Regions from separate parts of the Lysinibacillus capsici genome, predicted to be linked through region 2. Evidence: riboswitches for the same ligand, from Rfam matches in the RefSeq annotation. Region 2 holds a riboswitch; the other holds the start of a gene.
What was found. Region 2 has a riboswitch for FMN ahead of LCP48_RS06565 (ECF transporter S component). Riboswitches for the same ligand answer to the same signal wherever they lie in the genome.

Region 1: another riboswitch for FMN. It lies ahead of ribE (riboflavin synthase); the one in region 2 lies ahead of LCP48_RS06565 (ECF transporter S component).

The regions. Positions count from the first base shown of each region.
Region 1 is NZ_CP084108.1:1,651,680-1,659,992, reverse strand. It holds gene LCP48_RS07880 (ATP-binding protein) at 1-742, opposite strand, end outside; gene LCP48_RS07875 (spore germination protein) at 1,045-2,490, opposite strand; gene ribH (6,7-dimethyl-8-ribityllumazine synthase) at 2,629-3,111, opposite strand; gene ribB (3,4-dihydroxy-2-butanone-4-phosphate synthase) at 3,127-3,756, opposite strand; gene ribE (riboflavin synthase) at 3,781-4,419, opposite strand; FMN riboswitch at 4,620-4,745, opposite strand; FMN riboswitch at 4,862-4,987, opposite strand; gene LCP48_RS07855 (YibE/F family protein) at 5,208-6,332, shown strand; gene LCP48_RS07850 (YibE/F family protein) at 6,329-7,105, shown strand; gene LCP48_RS07845 (HAD-IA family hydrolase) at 7,347-7,964, shown strand; gene LCP48_RS07840 (methyl-accepting chemotaxis protein) at 8,011-8,313, opposite strand, start outside.
Region 2 is NZ_CP084108.1:1,387,590-1,395,902, forward strand. It holds gene LCP48_RS06550 (ATP-binding protein) at 1-1,336, shown strand, start outside; gene sigX (RNA polymerase sigma factor SigX) at 1,415-1,948, shown strand; gene LCP48_RS06560 (RNA polymerase subunit sigma) at 1,945-3,231, shown strand; FMN riboswitch at 3,375-3,560, shown strand; gene LCP48_RS06565 (ECF transporter S component) at 3,778-4,365, shown strand; gene LCP48_RS06570 (sodium-dependent transporter) at 4,586-5,932, shown strand; gene LCP48_RS06575 (STAS domain-containing protein) at 6,502-6,888, opposite strand; gene LCP48_RS06580 (methyl-accepting chemotaxis protein) at 6,927-8,313, opposite strand, start outside.

The DNA of each region.
Region 1 (8,313 bases), 260 kb from region 2:
CATGACGTAGGGACGACACCGAAGTAATCAATGTTTTGATTTCTGCTAGATACGTGTCTTCTGTAGCGCCAACTTCCTTCGCCACCTCTTTTTGATACCATCTTTGTAAAAATAAAAAAGAACCGATGACAATTAAAATAAGTACACCATTAAAAATAAAATTAAATAGGTTGTCTTCAATGACTTTACCCTTAATACCATTTAGCGTATCTGCACTAATGTCAATGCCTAAATACCCGATAATTGTTCCATTATCATCTTTGATGGGTGCACCAACAGATAAATAAGACCCATGTTTAGAATCATGAATTACCTCTGTAACATAGGTTTCACCATTATAGGCCTTTTCTACATGCTTTGCAGGAACAGTACAAACCACGCCAATACCGAAGCCCTCTTTCATTTCTTTTGGCATGCCTGTAATCATGGCTATAGATACTTCAGGATTATCCACCTTTAAAGTGTAAACAAATAGTGCACCTAATTTGATCCTAGCATCGTTTAAATAATTTCTTACTTTCCAATAATAATCATTTTCCTGTGGATTATTTAAAAATTGCTGATAGGCATCCGTATCAATGGATGCAGCAATAGAATGGGCTGCCTCTAAACTTTGATTGGCAATCGACTCTTCAACGGTCTTTTTTATTTTTACATAGGATGTAAAGACGTTTAAACTTGTAAACAAACATAATAAAATCGTTGATAGAATTAATATTAGTTTTATTTTTCTATTTTTCATAAAAAACGGTACTTCCTCATCTATAAATATTCTAGAATATTATTATATTATAATTAACTCTATTTTTTTGTTTGTAAAGCAAACATTGCTTGTATATCCTACATAAATTAAAACACAAAATCAATTTTTATTTTATTCATACCCAAAATTACACACTGTAACAAATAGTTTAATAATCCCTGACAAGAAAGTAAACTAAAAAGGTAAGCAATAATCTTTTATGTCTCATTTCCTAATTTAAATGGAAAATTAAAAGACTAACAAAAAGATCAGGTATCCACTATACCTGATCTTTAATAAAATTACTTATTTTTTTTTCCCGATGTACGTGTTCGATCCTGGGGCTTTAAAAAGGCTGGCCGTTTACTGTAGCCCTTTGGAGAAGGCCGTAGTAATGACCTAGCAACATCCTCCTTTTCGAAATCGGCACTAAAGTTAATATATGGCACTCCCAAGACTCTCATATTTGCAGTGTATAAAAGAATGAAAAACACGGATATAAAAAAACCAAATAAACCAAAAAACGCCGAAGCCATAATAATGATTAATCGAAAAATACTCATAGCCGTCACAAAGGATTGATTGACCAATGTAAATGCAGCGATACTAGAAATGGCAATTACAACAATCATTGAGGGGCTTGTAACACCTGCTTTAATAGCAGCATCTCCAATAATTAGCCCCCCTACCACACTAACTGAGCCACTGACTGCACTTGGAAGACGTAAGTTGGCTTCACGAAACAATTCAAACATAAATAGCATCATTAAAATTTCTAGAATAGTTGGGAAAGGCAATCCCGTTCTCGATTCGACAACTGTTGCAAGTAGTAGAAATGGAAGCTGTTCTTGATGATAAGTCGTCAATGCAAGCCAAAAACCTGGCAGTAGCATACTTATTAATATCCCGACAATTCTGAGTAATCGTTCCATCGAGCTAACAATGATTGGGTACTCATTATCCTCTGCTGATTTAAAGAGTAACATAATATTCGTAGGTGTAATCATGGCATAGGACACACCATCAATCATTAAGAGTATTCTTCCTCTAATTAACGCCTGCATAGCAAAATCAGGTCTACCTGTATAATCATGTCTTGGAAGAATGGTCGCAGTCTTTTCAACTGTTTCCATTAATAAGTCGCCATTGATAACAATATCCGTATCAATTTTTTGTAATTGAAGTCGAATTTGTTCCAGCATATCTAAATTTACGATGTCTTCCATATATAATATGGCTACGGTTGTTTTAGAACGCTTGCCAATTTCTAATGTCTCTACACTAAAAGAATTAGTGGGTAATCGTTTTCTTAATAAAGCAATATTAATAAAAACGTCTTCAATAAAGTCATCTCTAGGTCCCTTTACTACTAGTTCTAATGTTGTTTCCCCGGGCTCTCGATTGGGTCTTTTTGAAATATCACTAGAATAAAGTAATTGATTTTCTTCAAAATACAATAAGACATGTCCTTTATAGACCCTAGTTACCGCATCCTCTTTCGATAAAATCTTTTGTAAATAGGGTATGTGTAAATGCTGTTCGATTTCTTCCTCTAGCATGTCCTCAGTGACATTGCTTAACAAAGATTGAACACGTTGAACAACCACAGTTTGAAGAATTTGCTCATTGACCATTGCATCACAAGTTATCAAATGTACTGTATATTGCTGAAAATTATATTGTTGGAAAATCACATCAGCAGAGCGTTGAAATAGTGATTTCAACATTTTCAAATTAATTTGTTCCATTGATGAAATACTTCTCATCTCCTACTGAGCCAGCTCAAGATTAGTACATTTATGAAAACAATCACATTCAATAAATACACTTAAGCATATTTTTCCCATGGTTGTTCAAAATATTCAAAGAAACAAATGTTGTGACGACTATTCAAATTGTCCTGAACCAATCATTTTCTTTAGATTTGCCATCTCAATTGCAGACATTGCCGCATCATAGCCTTTATTACCAGATTTCGTTCCTGCACGTTCAATTGCCTGTTCAATATTTTCGGTAGTAACAATTCCAAAAATAACAGGTACATTCGTTGACAATGACACATTGGCAATGCCTTTTGCAGATTCATTACAAACATAGTCATAGTGTGTTGTAGAGCCACGAATAACAGTACCTAAACCAATAATGGCATCATATTTCTTTGTTTCTGCCAGTTGTTTTGCCATAAAAGGAACTTCAAAAGCCCCTGGTACCCATGCAACATCAATAAATGCAGGATCAACCCCATGACGAGTTAAACCATCCATTGCCCCATCCAATAATTTGCTAGTAATGAACTCATTAAAACGACCCACTACTACTGCAATTTTCAAATCCGTTCCAATTAATTGTGCTTCAAATGTTTGACCCATTGTTTTTTCTCCTTTTTACATAGAAATTTTAGATTTATTAGTGGATAATTGTTTACGATATGCAACCAATGCTTCTATCGATATCATTTTTAAGCCATGATGTGCAGCGAACTTTGTCAGTTCTTCAAACCGAAGCATGTGCCCATCATCCCCCATAATTTCGCAAATAACACCTGCTGGTACACTATCACAAAGCTTCGCTAGATCAATCGTCGCCTCTGTGTGCCCTCTCCGTTGCAGCACTCCTTGCTCTTTCGCAATCAACGGAAAAATATGGCCTGGTCGACGAAAATCAGTCGGCTTAGCTTGCTTTTCTATCATCCTTTGTATCGTTAGCGCACGCTCAAAGGCGCTAATCCCTGTCGTTGTTTCTACATGGTCGATGCTTATCGTAAATGCGGTTTGATGGTTATCCGTATTGTGCTGAACCATTGGATATAAATCTAGCTTTTGTGCAAGCTGCTGCGAAATCGGCGTACAAATTAAACCTCTACCATTGGTTGCCATAAAGTTGATTGTTGCTGGTGTGATGAATTCAGCGAGTGCCAGAAGATCTCCTTCATTTTCTCGATCCTCATCATCAACCACCACAATCATATTGCCGTGCCTTAAATCCTCTATGGCTTCTTCAATTGAATGTAGCATGATGATCAACTCCTATTCTATGATTTAAAAACCATGTTGTGCTAAATAATCTCTTGTAATAGCTGGCGTTGTTTGCCCTTTTTTTAATTGCCCTATAATGTATTTTCCGACTAAATCGGTTTCAATATTAACGATTGCTCCAACCCTCTTCAAACCTAAAACGGTTTCTTTGTAAGTATGAGGAATGAGCGAAATCGTGACACTATTGGCTTCAACATGAAAAAGGGTTAAGCTTGTGCCATCAATTGTTATGGAACCCTTTGGAATACAAAAGTTGGTTAGTTCCTCAGACATTTCGATATCAATATAAACGGCGTTTGCCACTGGACGTTTTCGCAAAATTTTGCCGACTCCATCAACATGACCAGCAACAAAATGACCTCCAAATCGTCCATTAGCAGGCATGGCCCGCTCCAAATTAACAGAATCACCTATTGCCAGCTGCTGTAAATTTGTTGCTTTGACTGTTTCAGGCATAACATCCATCGTAAGCTGCTGTTGTGTGAAATGTGTCACCGTTAAACAAACTCCATTGACCGCTATACTGTCACCAAGCTTGACATCCTCCGTTATCTTGGCTGATTGAATCGTAATTTTCATACTGTTCCGATCGCTTTGCACGGCTTTTATGATACCAATATCCTCTACAAGTCCAGTAAACATTCCATCACCTACTCTACTTTATTAGCACTTCTATTCTTTACTTTTAAAGTTGATCCACCTTTTTTTGTGCCTTATCCTTCTCCCTTCTCTCGTTAACAATATAAAAATAAAAACCCCTTTACATCAAAGGGGTTTTGGGAGTATAAGACATCAACAAATAAGCCTATTTGAAAACAATTTTTTCATAGACTGTTATCTCATTCGTTCTTCTCCCATCCAGACTATCACTGTCGGTTTTGGATTTGCACCAAATCAGCTTGCGCTCACGGACTTTGAATTGCTTCATCACCGCCGATTGGGAATTTCACCCTACCCCGAAGAACATCTTCTATTCGATTGTAGCTAAATAAAAAAACTTCCCACAAGGTGATTGGGAAGTTTTGTAATAAATGCATAGTCAAATAAACCTTCTAAATTAGAATCAATTTAAAAAGTTCGCATTTTTACCCTTCTCCCATCCAGACTGTAACTGTCGGTTTTGGATTTGCACCAAATCAGCTTGCGCTCACGGACTTTGAATTGCTTCATCACCGCCGATCGGGAATTTCACCCTACCCCGAAGAATATTTTTATTTAGCTAGTCTTACGATAACACTATTTTATTATATTATCCATCCTTCTTTTTAAATTTTTTTGGAAGCATAAATTTTAAACAGCTCTGACGAGACTTAAAAAATGTAAAAGATGTTATTAAAATGATGACATTTAACCTGTTAATGGAACTTCTTAATCAAAAAAACGTTCCTTTACAAGTGACTATTCAGTGTAGCCGTTTGGAGGTCATTTACTTGACATTTTTAAAAAATATACCTTTTAAACAAGCTATTTTCTATGCCCTATTAGCATTCTGTTGTGGGGTTTCGATTGTTTTCGTACATCATAATGAACAATTTTATGATCGACCGATAGCGAAAATAACGCAAGTGGATGTAACAAAATCAGAACCAATGACAGACATGTATGAAAATAGGGATTTTTTATTTACACAGGAAATTATGGCCATTATCAAAAATGGTCAGCATAAGGGGCAATCCATTCATTTGACGAATGACTATTCTTCGTCTGGTGCTTTTGATCAAGAATACCATGTAGGCAATGAAATCTTTGTCACGCTAGATGGTCGCACAGCACAATCAGTTTTAACAGGAACCATTGTCGATTTAAAACGTGATCAAACCATGGTAATGATTGCATGGATTTTTATTTTTGCCCTACTTATTATAGGTAAAAGACAAGGCTTATTTTCTATCATTAGCCTGGTGGTCAATGCTGTGATTTTATCATTCGCATTAGATCTTTATGTGAAGCATGGGGGCGTAAGCCTATTAGTAGTCAGCGGCATTTGTGCGGTGCTATTTACAATTATCTCGCTACTACTTATTAGTGGATTAAATACAAAAACATATGTAGCCATCGTGTCCACACTTTTAGGCACTATTCTAGCGCTTATCATAAGCTCTATTGTAATGTGGTTGACAGGTGAAAATGGTCTTCGTTATGAAGAAATGCAATTTTTAACGCGTCCCTATCGTACCGTCTTTATGGCAGGTTTATTTATTGGCTCACTCGGGGCAGTAATGGATGTTTCTATTACAATGGCTTCCTCGATTTTTGCTTTATACGAGCAAGATCCTACGATCCCTGTCAAAGCACTTAAATCTTCGGGACATGAAATCGGTAAAGATATCATGGGTACTATTACAAGTATTTTATTCTTTGCCTACCTTTGCGGCTCCATACCTATGATTATTCTCTATTTAAAAAATTCTTCCACATTAGGGCTTACATTGTCCTTAAATCTTTCTTTAGAATTAGACCGTGCCTTAGCAGGGGGTATTGGTGTTGTCCTTACGATTCCTATTAGTCTGTATACCGCTATATTTTTCATTAATCGAAAGAGGGTTCGAGAATGAATGTTGTCGTCTTATTAGCAGTTATATTGTGCGTGTTAATGGTTCTAGTCGGCGGTAGACAGGGGATACGCTCATTTCTTTCTTTATTCCTAAACTTTGGTGTACTCTTTGTCACCATTTTTTTAATGACAAACCCTAAAAATAGCCCTATCATCTTGACGTTTATTGCCTGTACGATCATTAGCTGTATTAGCCTTTTCTATATCAATAAAACAAATAGTAAAACCATTACAGCCTTTATCTCGACGATGGTGACGATAGTTGTGTTACTACTCTTTATTACCTTTGTAACGGAAAAGTCGATGATCCAAGGGTTTGGCGAAGAATCAACTGAAGAAATCAGCATCTTTTCTCTCTACATTGGTGTTAATTTTGTGCAGATTGGTGCATCAGTCATCATTATGAGTACGATAGGTGCCATTATGGATGTAGCTATTTCTATCGCTACCTCCATGCATGAGATTTTTTATCGTAATCCTTCGATTAGTAGAAAAAACCTATTTGCAGCTGGCTTAAGTATAGGAAGAGATATATTAGGAACCGATACCAATACGTTATTTTTTGCTTTCTTTGGTGGCTATTTAAGCTTGTTAATCTGGTTCAAGGACCTCTCCTATTCGATTGGAGAAATTGTTAACTCCAAAGTTTTTAGTGCAGAAATGACAACCATTTTTTGTGCAGGTATCGGCATTGCACTGATTATTCCGATTGCCTCCTGCATCAATGCCTATTATTTAATTCGTACACGCGAAAAAGCAGAAAAACTTTTATAAAAATTACCAGCACCTATCATAAAACAAAATAATGCCGAGGTGTCTCAATGGACTTTTGAGACACCTCTTTTCGTTGTAGCATTTCCATTGCAATCGCCTCATTTTCTGATAATATTTACCATAAGATGTTTACGTACGCTCAAAATGGTGGTTATTTCAAGATTACTAGATCGCCCATTCCATGTAACATTTTTTAGCATAGAACGTCAATACAACGAGATGAAAAAGGAGAAAGTTTGCAATGAAGCATATTATCTTTGATTTTGATGGGACGCTGGCAGATTCTACTGCTGTGTTTGCATCAGCATGGAATACTTTAGCCCAAAAATATAAATTTAAAGGCATTGAATTGAAGGAAATTGATACATTAAAAAAATTATCAATTTCAGAACGCAGTAAGTTATTCGACTTTCCAATGTATAAGTTGCCTATGATTTTACCGCAATTTTATAAATTATATCGCCAATCATTAAATGATGTTCATCTGTTCGAGGGAATGAAGGAAGTATTAATAGAGATTAATAAAAGAGGCTATAAAATCCTGATTATTTCCTCAAACTCTAAAGAGAATATTTTAGAATTTCTTAAAATGAATGGTATTCATTGTGTAGCAGATGTACTTTGCTCCAACCGCATTTTTGGTAAGGACAAAGTAATGAAAAAGTTTTTAAAGGAAGCGAATGTTGACTCATCTGACGTCGTATACATTGGTGACGAGCAAAGGGATATTGTTGCGTGTAAGAAAGCCGGAGTACCAATTATTTGGGTGGAATGGGGCTATGATGCCAAAGAGGTCGTGCAAAATGAAGAACCTGAATACAGTGTCACAACACCACAGGAAATTTTAGAGATCATTTAATCATGAAAAAGGATAATAGCACTTGTCTATTATCCTTTTTATATAACTATCCTTTGATGTCACTAATTTGCATAAGCTTTTCTGCTGTACTATTAACCCCTTTGTAGGCATCTGTTAATTCATGCATACTCGCAGCAAACTGCTGTGTAAACGCAGCAATTTGATTCGATGATGCATTGACCTGATCGATGGATTGTTTAATGTTTTCTAGTTGCACAGTTATGCTATCAGCACTTTCTGTACTACTCTGAGACATTTTTTGTATTTCAGAAGCGACCACCGCAAAGCCACGCCCATGCTCACCTGAACGTGCCGCTTCTATGGATGCGTTTAGACCAAGAATTCTCGA
Region 2 (8,313 bases):
CCTAAATGTTGAAAATGCAGTACATGGAGCTGTCTTCATCTACCAAAGCCCAGATGCGCTACATAAAACGTCTAAGGAAACTACGAAAATTGTCTTTTTAGCAGCCTTCATAGCATTTGTGTTGACGACATTCTTCGCATTCTTCCTTTCTTCACGTATAACTTCGCCATTAAGAAAAATGCGTGAATTAGCTTTTGAAATTGCAAAAGGGAATTTTGAAGCGAAAATGCCTACTACCCAAAATGACGAAATTGGTCAGCTTGCCGTTGCCTTCAACCAAATGGGCCGTCAATTAAAGCATAATTTAGAGGTTATCAATCAAGAAAACGAACAGCTTTCTAATATTTTGACATCTATGACAGATGCAGTGATTACGTTTAATAGAGATCGTACAATATTATTAAGTAATCCACCAGCTGAACGTCTAATGCAAAAGTGGTTTGTGAATAAAGGTTCACAAAGTGCAAAACCTATCCCGCCAGAGCTTTATCATATGCTTGATCATGTACTGATGTTTGAGGATAAACTAGAAGAGGAAATTGAAATGGATGGCAGCTATTATACATTTACTATTAGTCCCCTTTATAGTGGTGAAATGATACGTGGCGCTGTGGCTGTAATTCGTGATATGACAGAACAGCATCGCTTGGAAAAACTAAGATCCGATTTTATTGCCAATGTCTCCCATGAGCTCCGAACACCGATTGCCATGCTTCAAGGTTACTCAGAAGCATTAATGGATGACGATTTTATTCAGGATCAGGAAGAGCGAAATGAGATTACCAAAATTATTTATGATGAATCGAAGCGAATGGGTCGCCTTGTGACAGATTTATTAGATTTGGCACGTATGGAATCAGGGCATATGACGCTTTATAAAGATGAATTACCAATTAATTCTACTTTTGAACGTATTACACAAAAATTTGCACAGGTAGCAAAAGAAAAGCACGTTCGTCTGCTGTTTGAGAGTGAATTTAATGACGAGGCCATGATTAATATAGATGAGGATCGCATTGAACAAGTGCTTACAAATTTAGTTGACAATGCCCTGAGACATACAGATGAAGGGTCTGTGACTGTAAAAGTAGAGCAGGAGCCGACATTTGCTAAAATATCTGTTCAAGATACAGGACATGGCATCCCTCAAGAGGACTTACCCTATGTCTTTGAACGTTTTTATAAAGCAGATAAGGCACGTACTCGTTCCAAGGGTGGAACTGGTCTCGGCTTAGCCATTGCTAGAAATATTGTCAAGGCACACTCAGGTAATATTATGGTAGACAGTGTGTTGAAAGAGGGTACGACCTTCACGTTTTATTTACCGTTCGATTAATAACAAGTATTGCTATTAATTGGCTGTAACTTCTATGAATGTAAGACGACAAATATTATAGAACGGGGGTGGAGTGCTTTGAATGACTCCGTGTTCCATCGACTATACGATGCATATCACCAAGACGTGTTTCAGTTTTTAATATATTTAGTAAAAAACCGTACACTTGCCGAAGATTTAGCACATGAAGTTTATGTACGAGTGTTGCGCTCATACGATCAATTTGCAGGCAATAGTAGTGAGAAAACTTGGCTATTTGCTATTGCTAAAAATGTAGCAATTGATCATTTTAGAAAGCAAGCTGTACGTCAAAAGCATTCACATGATTTCTTTGACTGGGAAACGGAACAGCTCCATTCAACCACGCCATCACCGGAAGATATGCTACAGGCCAGTGATGAATTTATGCAGGTAGAATCAGCACTTGAAAACTGTACAGGCGACCAAAAAATGGTCATTATTATGCGCTATTTTCAAGATTTATCGATTGCAGAAACAGCGCAAATACTAGATTGGACAGAAGCTAAGGTAAAAACGACCCAGCATCGAGCCATTAAATTTTTAAGGCAACAGCTACAGCCGATTAGAGAACAGGAGGCGAAACGGCAATGACGCATAAGCCATTTGATGATGAACAGCTTGAACATGTCTTGAACAATGCCCCTAAGCTTTCTGACCGCCGTTCAAAAGAAGAAATATTAAATCGGTTAATGGCAGATGCTCGCTTGCAGGATAATAGTCACCTACAAGAAGCGATACAACAACCTATAGAGAATGAAGAAGCACAACAAGCAAGTAAATCTTTAATACAAGATGAACGACCATCACGATTTAAGTTCCGAAAAATGCCGATTTTTACGAGTGTAGCAGCAGTTTTCGCGATAACGGTACTCGTTGGCTTCATGTTCATGAATAATGACGCTAGCCAAAAAGATCTAGCTAGTACGCCAGAAACGGCTAATTACGCTACGTTACAGGAAGATCGTTCTGCTAAAGAGGCAGCTACCCAGGATGAGGCACTTCAATCCAGTATTGTATCGGAGCATGAGCGTATGCTATCTTTACGGTCGTCTGTCTATGAGGAAGATGTGAAAGATGCTGTCGTTTTCCGTATTGGTTTGGCAGGACGCGATGCAGAAAGTGTTCCAATGACATATGTGATACCAAATGAGCGTGTAGCAACTGATTTTGGAACAGAAAAGCCTTCTACCCTACAGATGTATGAAAAATATGCTCCTCAAATAGATGAAGAAGCCAAAGGGTTTACGGATTATCATCCTTTTAAAGGTGAACTGAAGGAGAAGGAAGACAAGCTTGTCCACGTATTACCAAAGGACAATGACTATGATGTTGCATCAGCTACCGTTAATGAATACAAAGGGACTTTAGAGGATACCTTCTCGGATTCTGAATATACGGAAGTTGAGATTCAAAATGAAGATGGCACACCTTATGAGTTTTCTCAGGAGGGTGAGCCAAGTCAAGCCATGTCATTAACAAACGCCAAGCATTTTAATTATTATTTATACCAAGATGGTAATGGGGCAGAATACCTGTCACCAGATTTCCGTCAAACATTTGCTAATGTTACAGAAGCACTTACACTAATGAAAAACAAAAATGATGATGTTTATGTAACAGTGGTTCCTGAAAATGTAACATATACCGTGAAAGAGGAAGCAGAAGGTGTAGTCGTAACATTCGATATTCCCTTAGATTTAGCATCAATGGAGCCAATTCGCGCTACCCAATTGATTGAAGCTATGATGTTAACTGCTGCTAGCTTTGACCAACAATTACGATTGGATAATGTGGTCCAAGAAAGCTGGGAAGGATTCGATTTAAAAACGTATTTGCCCAAGCCTGTGGGGCCAAATAAACAATATATGCCTTAGTCAAAATCAAAAATGGAGCATTCCTGTAACATGGAATGCTCCATTTTTACAATACTTACAAATCTAATCGGAATTTTTTAAGCAGAACTATTTACTTTTTCTTAATAATTAATTATAGTAAGGTTGTAGTATAAAATAATATGATTCATCTTCGGGGCAGGGTGAAAATCCCGACCGGCGGTAATAGAGTGGTGAACCGTTAATGTTTCCATTAACTCGAATGGTTTATGCTTCGCTCTTCAGCCCGCGACCTGTGCAAATTTATTTGCATGGCTGACTTGGTGTAATTCCGAGGCCGACAGTTAAAGTCTGGATGGGAGAAGATGGAGGTACGATCGTCATTCATTGTTATGAAATAAACTATGACCGAGCGCTTTTTTTGTATGGCTTTTTAAACGGTGCTCAAAAATAGTTTAAATTGACGCTTATTCGTCATGCCTTTCTCCCTTGTGCTCTTCATGCATAAGGGTTTTTTCGTGCTAACAATTGAAAGATCGTCACCTTTCTTCTTGCGAGATTGAATCAGCAAAGAGGAGAGAGTTTTCTATGAAGAAAAATGTTAAACTCCAATCGTTTATTACGATTGGTATGCTGAGCAGTATTTCGTTTTTATTAATGCTTTTTAATTTCCCAATTCCACCATTCCCAGCATTTTTGGAAGTGGACTTTAGTGATATGCCTGCATTAATAGCAGCCATCACAATGGGGCCTGTAGCTGGTATTTTAGTAGAATTATTTAAAAATGTATTGGATTGGATTTTCTCTGGAACGCCAACAGGTGTGCCAGTAGGTCATATGGCCAACTTTGCAACAGGTATTTTATTTATTTTACCAGTAAGCCTTATTTTTAATCGCTTTAAAACAATTGCTGGTCTTGTTGGAGGTTTAGCGACAGGAACAGTCGTAATGGCAGTAGGGATGAGTATTTTAAACTACGCAGTATTTTTACCGATGTACACATACTTCTTAGGAATGGAACCTGTTGTAGGTGACTCACTTTATAAAATGATTATCGCTGGGATTTTACCATTTAACATTGTGAAAGGTATTTTATTAACGGCTATTATGGCGTTTTTATTTACCACAATGCGCAAATGGATCGACCGCCAGCGTTCTATCTATATAACAAAATAATTTTTACTAACCTCGGGTCAATATACCTGAGGTTTTTTTGTTGGAAGGAACAATAGATAGGAAAAAGTGTGAAGAATAGAAGAACAAAACTAACGGATAAATACAGAAAAAAGTAATAGGGTAAAATAGTTAACTAGTACTTTATAATTATAACCTAGTCGAAAGCTACATTTTCATGTAAAATAGAGAAGAGTTTAGAATGTTTGAGGAGTTTGAAGAGATGAGTGGAAAAAAAGGACAATGGTCTAGTAAATTAGGTTTTATTTTAGCATCAGCTGGTGCGGCGATCGGACTAGGGGCAATTTGGAAACTTCCCTATGTAACAGGACAAAGTGGTGGAGGAGCATTTTTCCTTATCTTTGTGTTATTTACCTTGTTAATAGGACTACCAATGTTATTGTCCGAGTATGTGTTAGGACGTGGTACACAATCCGAGGCTGTAACAGCGTATAAAAAAATTGCTCCAACTAAGCCAGGCTGGGCTTGGATTGGTCGAATGGGCGTGCTAGGCTGTTTTTTATTATTAACTTTTTATAGCGTAGTCGGAGGTTGGATCTTTATTTATAGCGGGCTAGGTGTAGCTGGCGCGGTAATTGATCCAGCAGTAGATCCAGCTGAATTATTTGGAAAAATTATAGGCACGCCATGGATTACGCTAGTTGGTCTAGTGTTGTTTACATTGGTCAACGTACTTGTGATTTCATTAGGTGTACAAAATGGGATTGAAAAGGCCAATAAATGGATGATGCCGTTACTTTTCATAATGTTCATTGTCCTTGTTGTGCGTGCTGTTACATTAGATGGGGCAATGGAAGGGGTAAAATTCTTCTTATGGCCTGATTTCTCGAATATTACGGGTAAGGCATTATTAGAAGCCCTCGGGCAATCGTTCTTTGGGTTAGCAGTTGGCTTTTCTTGTCTAGTTACATATAGCTCTTATCTAAAAAAAGATGTCAGTCTTCCGAATTCAGCAGGTTCTGTAGTGCTGTTAACCGTGCTTGTTTCATTTTTAGCAGGTTTAGCAATTTTCCCTGTTGTGTTCGCCTTTGATTTAGAGCCAGCAGCGGGTCCGGGTTTGCTATTTATGGTGCTACCAACAGCTTTTAGTCAAATGCCATTCGGTGAAGTGTTTTTAGCTATGTTTTTATTGCTATTTTTATTTGCTACATTAACGTCATCATTTAGTTTATATGAGATTATCGTCGCGGCATTTATGGAGCATAGTCAGAAATCCCGTCCAATGTGGACGCTTATACTTGGTATAGTCGTATTTATTGCAGCTATTCCAGCAGCACTTTCTTCGAGTGTTTTATCGGATATAATGATTTTCGAGAAAAGTATCTTTGATGCAACCGATTTTTTAGTGTCAAATATCATGCTTCCACTAGGGAATTTATTCATTGCTATTTTTATTGCCTATGTAGTAGATAAAGAATTTGTGAAGAGAGAATTGCTAACGGGTAGTCAAATGGGACAAGGCTATTATTCGACATATCGTATGTTAATGCTAGTTGTTGTACCGATTATCATTCTAGTTGTGTTTGTTAATATGCTACTGCAGTATTAAAGAAAAGGTATATTCTGCCATAGGAAAAATACCTTCTCTTAGTGTTAAAAACATAACAGTCAATAGAAAGGTAGAAATGGATTTCTATTGAAGGCTACTTGCTTTCCTGTGGGCGAGTGCTAGCAGCTTCCTCCGTGTAGGGGCTCACCTGTCTCGTTAACCCACGGGAGTCAAGAAGCCTTCCACACCAACCCAAAAAATCTCAATCTTTTTAGTAAAGGTTTTCAAATAAAGTAAAGGAGTTCATTACTCTTTATGAAGAGGTGTTGTCACTCAGCACTTCACCGCATTGAAAATAAGAGCCTATCCCCTCTAAGAATCCAGATAATGGGTGATTTGATCACTATGCTACTATGAGGTAAAGACACTTTGGAGAATGGTTGATAGCGTCACTCCTATGGGATTTAGCGGCTCATCGGACGCCCCCCTGGAAAGGACGCTGGCGGAACGGAAATCAACCTCTCGCCTTGCAAAGTTGCTATTTCTACCGTTGACTTCTTCTTTTTTTAACAACATAAAAAGGTGTATTCCGTCTAATAGGAATACACCTTTTATTATGATTATAGAGATTAATAATCGTTAAGTGATAGCTCACCTAGCCAATCTTCTTTAATAATCTTCCTTGCTTGTTCTTCACTTTCGGCAATAGGGAATACTTTATCAACCTGTGAAATAGCGAATAAGTTGCGAATGAAATCATCGACGACAATAATGGCGATTTTCTTATCTTTTACAGACACCTTCTTAGCGAAATTAACGATCATACCGAATCCAGTACTATCAATATTTGTTACCTTTTGCATATTGATAATGTATCCGTGTTTTGTGTCTAAGCTAAGTGTTTGAAGCTCTGACTTTATTTCTTCAATCATCCCGTATTCTAAATCGCCTGTAAACGCAATCACTATATAATCAGCCTTTGTGTCAATATTCATTGCAATTTTCTTCTGATTCATCCTATAGCGCCTCCATTTTTCTTTTCTTGTTTGGGGAGTTATTCAAACTTAAATTTATTCACTTCATTTTGTAATTTATCAGCAATTGATGATAACTCATCTGAGCTTTGTGTAATTTCTGCAACAGTCGCATATTGTTCTTCTGAGGTTGCGGCAATCTCTTCTGTAGCTGCTGCAGCATCCTCGATGATGCGAGAAATATCTTGGATAGCCTGTTGCACACCTAAGGAGTTGTCGTTAACATGTGTAAATGCCACTTTCATTTGTTCCACACCTTCTTCAGTTTCGACAACTTTCTCCACAATTTCTTTTAAGGCACTTCCGCCTTTATTGATGATTGTTACTTGCTCCTCGACAGCTAGTAAATTACTTTCCATTGTCCGTACGGTCACAGATGTTTCCGCTTGGATATCATTAATAAGATTAGTAATTTGTCCAGCTGCTAAACTTGACTGTTCAGCTAACTGACGAACCTCTGATGCAACGACAGCAAAACCTTTTCCTTGATCACCTGCTCGTGCTGCCTCGATGGCCGCATTGAGTGCTAACAGATTCGTTTGTTCTGCGATGCCAGTGATAACGGTAATAATACCACCAATTTCTTCAGAGCGCTTGCCTAATTTTTGGATAGAATCAGTTGCATAAGACACTGTTTTCGTAACATCACTTAGATGCATAATCGCTTCATTGATGGCTTCTTCTCCTTTACGCGCGATATGTGTGGATTCGATAGCACTGTTTAAAGTGATTTCGGCCTTTTGTAAGCTCTTTGATACTTCTTCAATCGTTTTTTGCATCATTGAAACTATTCGCTCAGCCTGATCAGATTGAGTGGTAGTACCCACGGCGATTTCATTCATTGTTAGTGCGATCTGATTAGATGCTTCACTTGTTTGGTGTGATGATTCTGCCAAAGTGTGTGACGACTTTGCAATTTGATGTGCACTACCAGCCACAATCTTTATCGTCTCTGTTAAATGATTTTTCATACTACTAAATGCGCGTGCTAATTCAGCGATTTCATCTTTGCCTTTAGGGTTTAACAGTTTAACATTTAAATTTAGTTCTGCTAGTTCCTTGGCATTGGTACTTAGAATGTTAATAGGATTAACAATTTGCTTTTGTAAGAACCAACTAATTCCTCCGATCATTACAATGGCGATTACTAAGGAAATCGCTACATTCTCCAGTGCTGATTTTGTGGCAATGCTTATATAGGGAGCAGTAGGAACAGCGGTTGCCCATACACCGATAACCTCGCCTTGACTATTTACAATCGGATCATAGGCTGCTTGATGCAAACTTCCTAAGACATTTGCAGAACCGATAAAGCGCTTTTTTTCTCCTAGCACAACAGTAGCAACCTCGTCAGAAACCTTGGTATTTAAAGCGCGTTGACCATTATCCACTATATTGGTACTTATA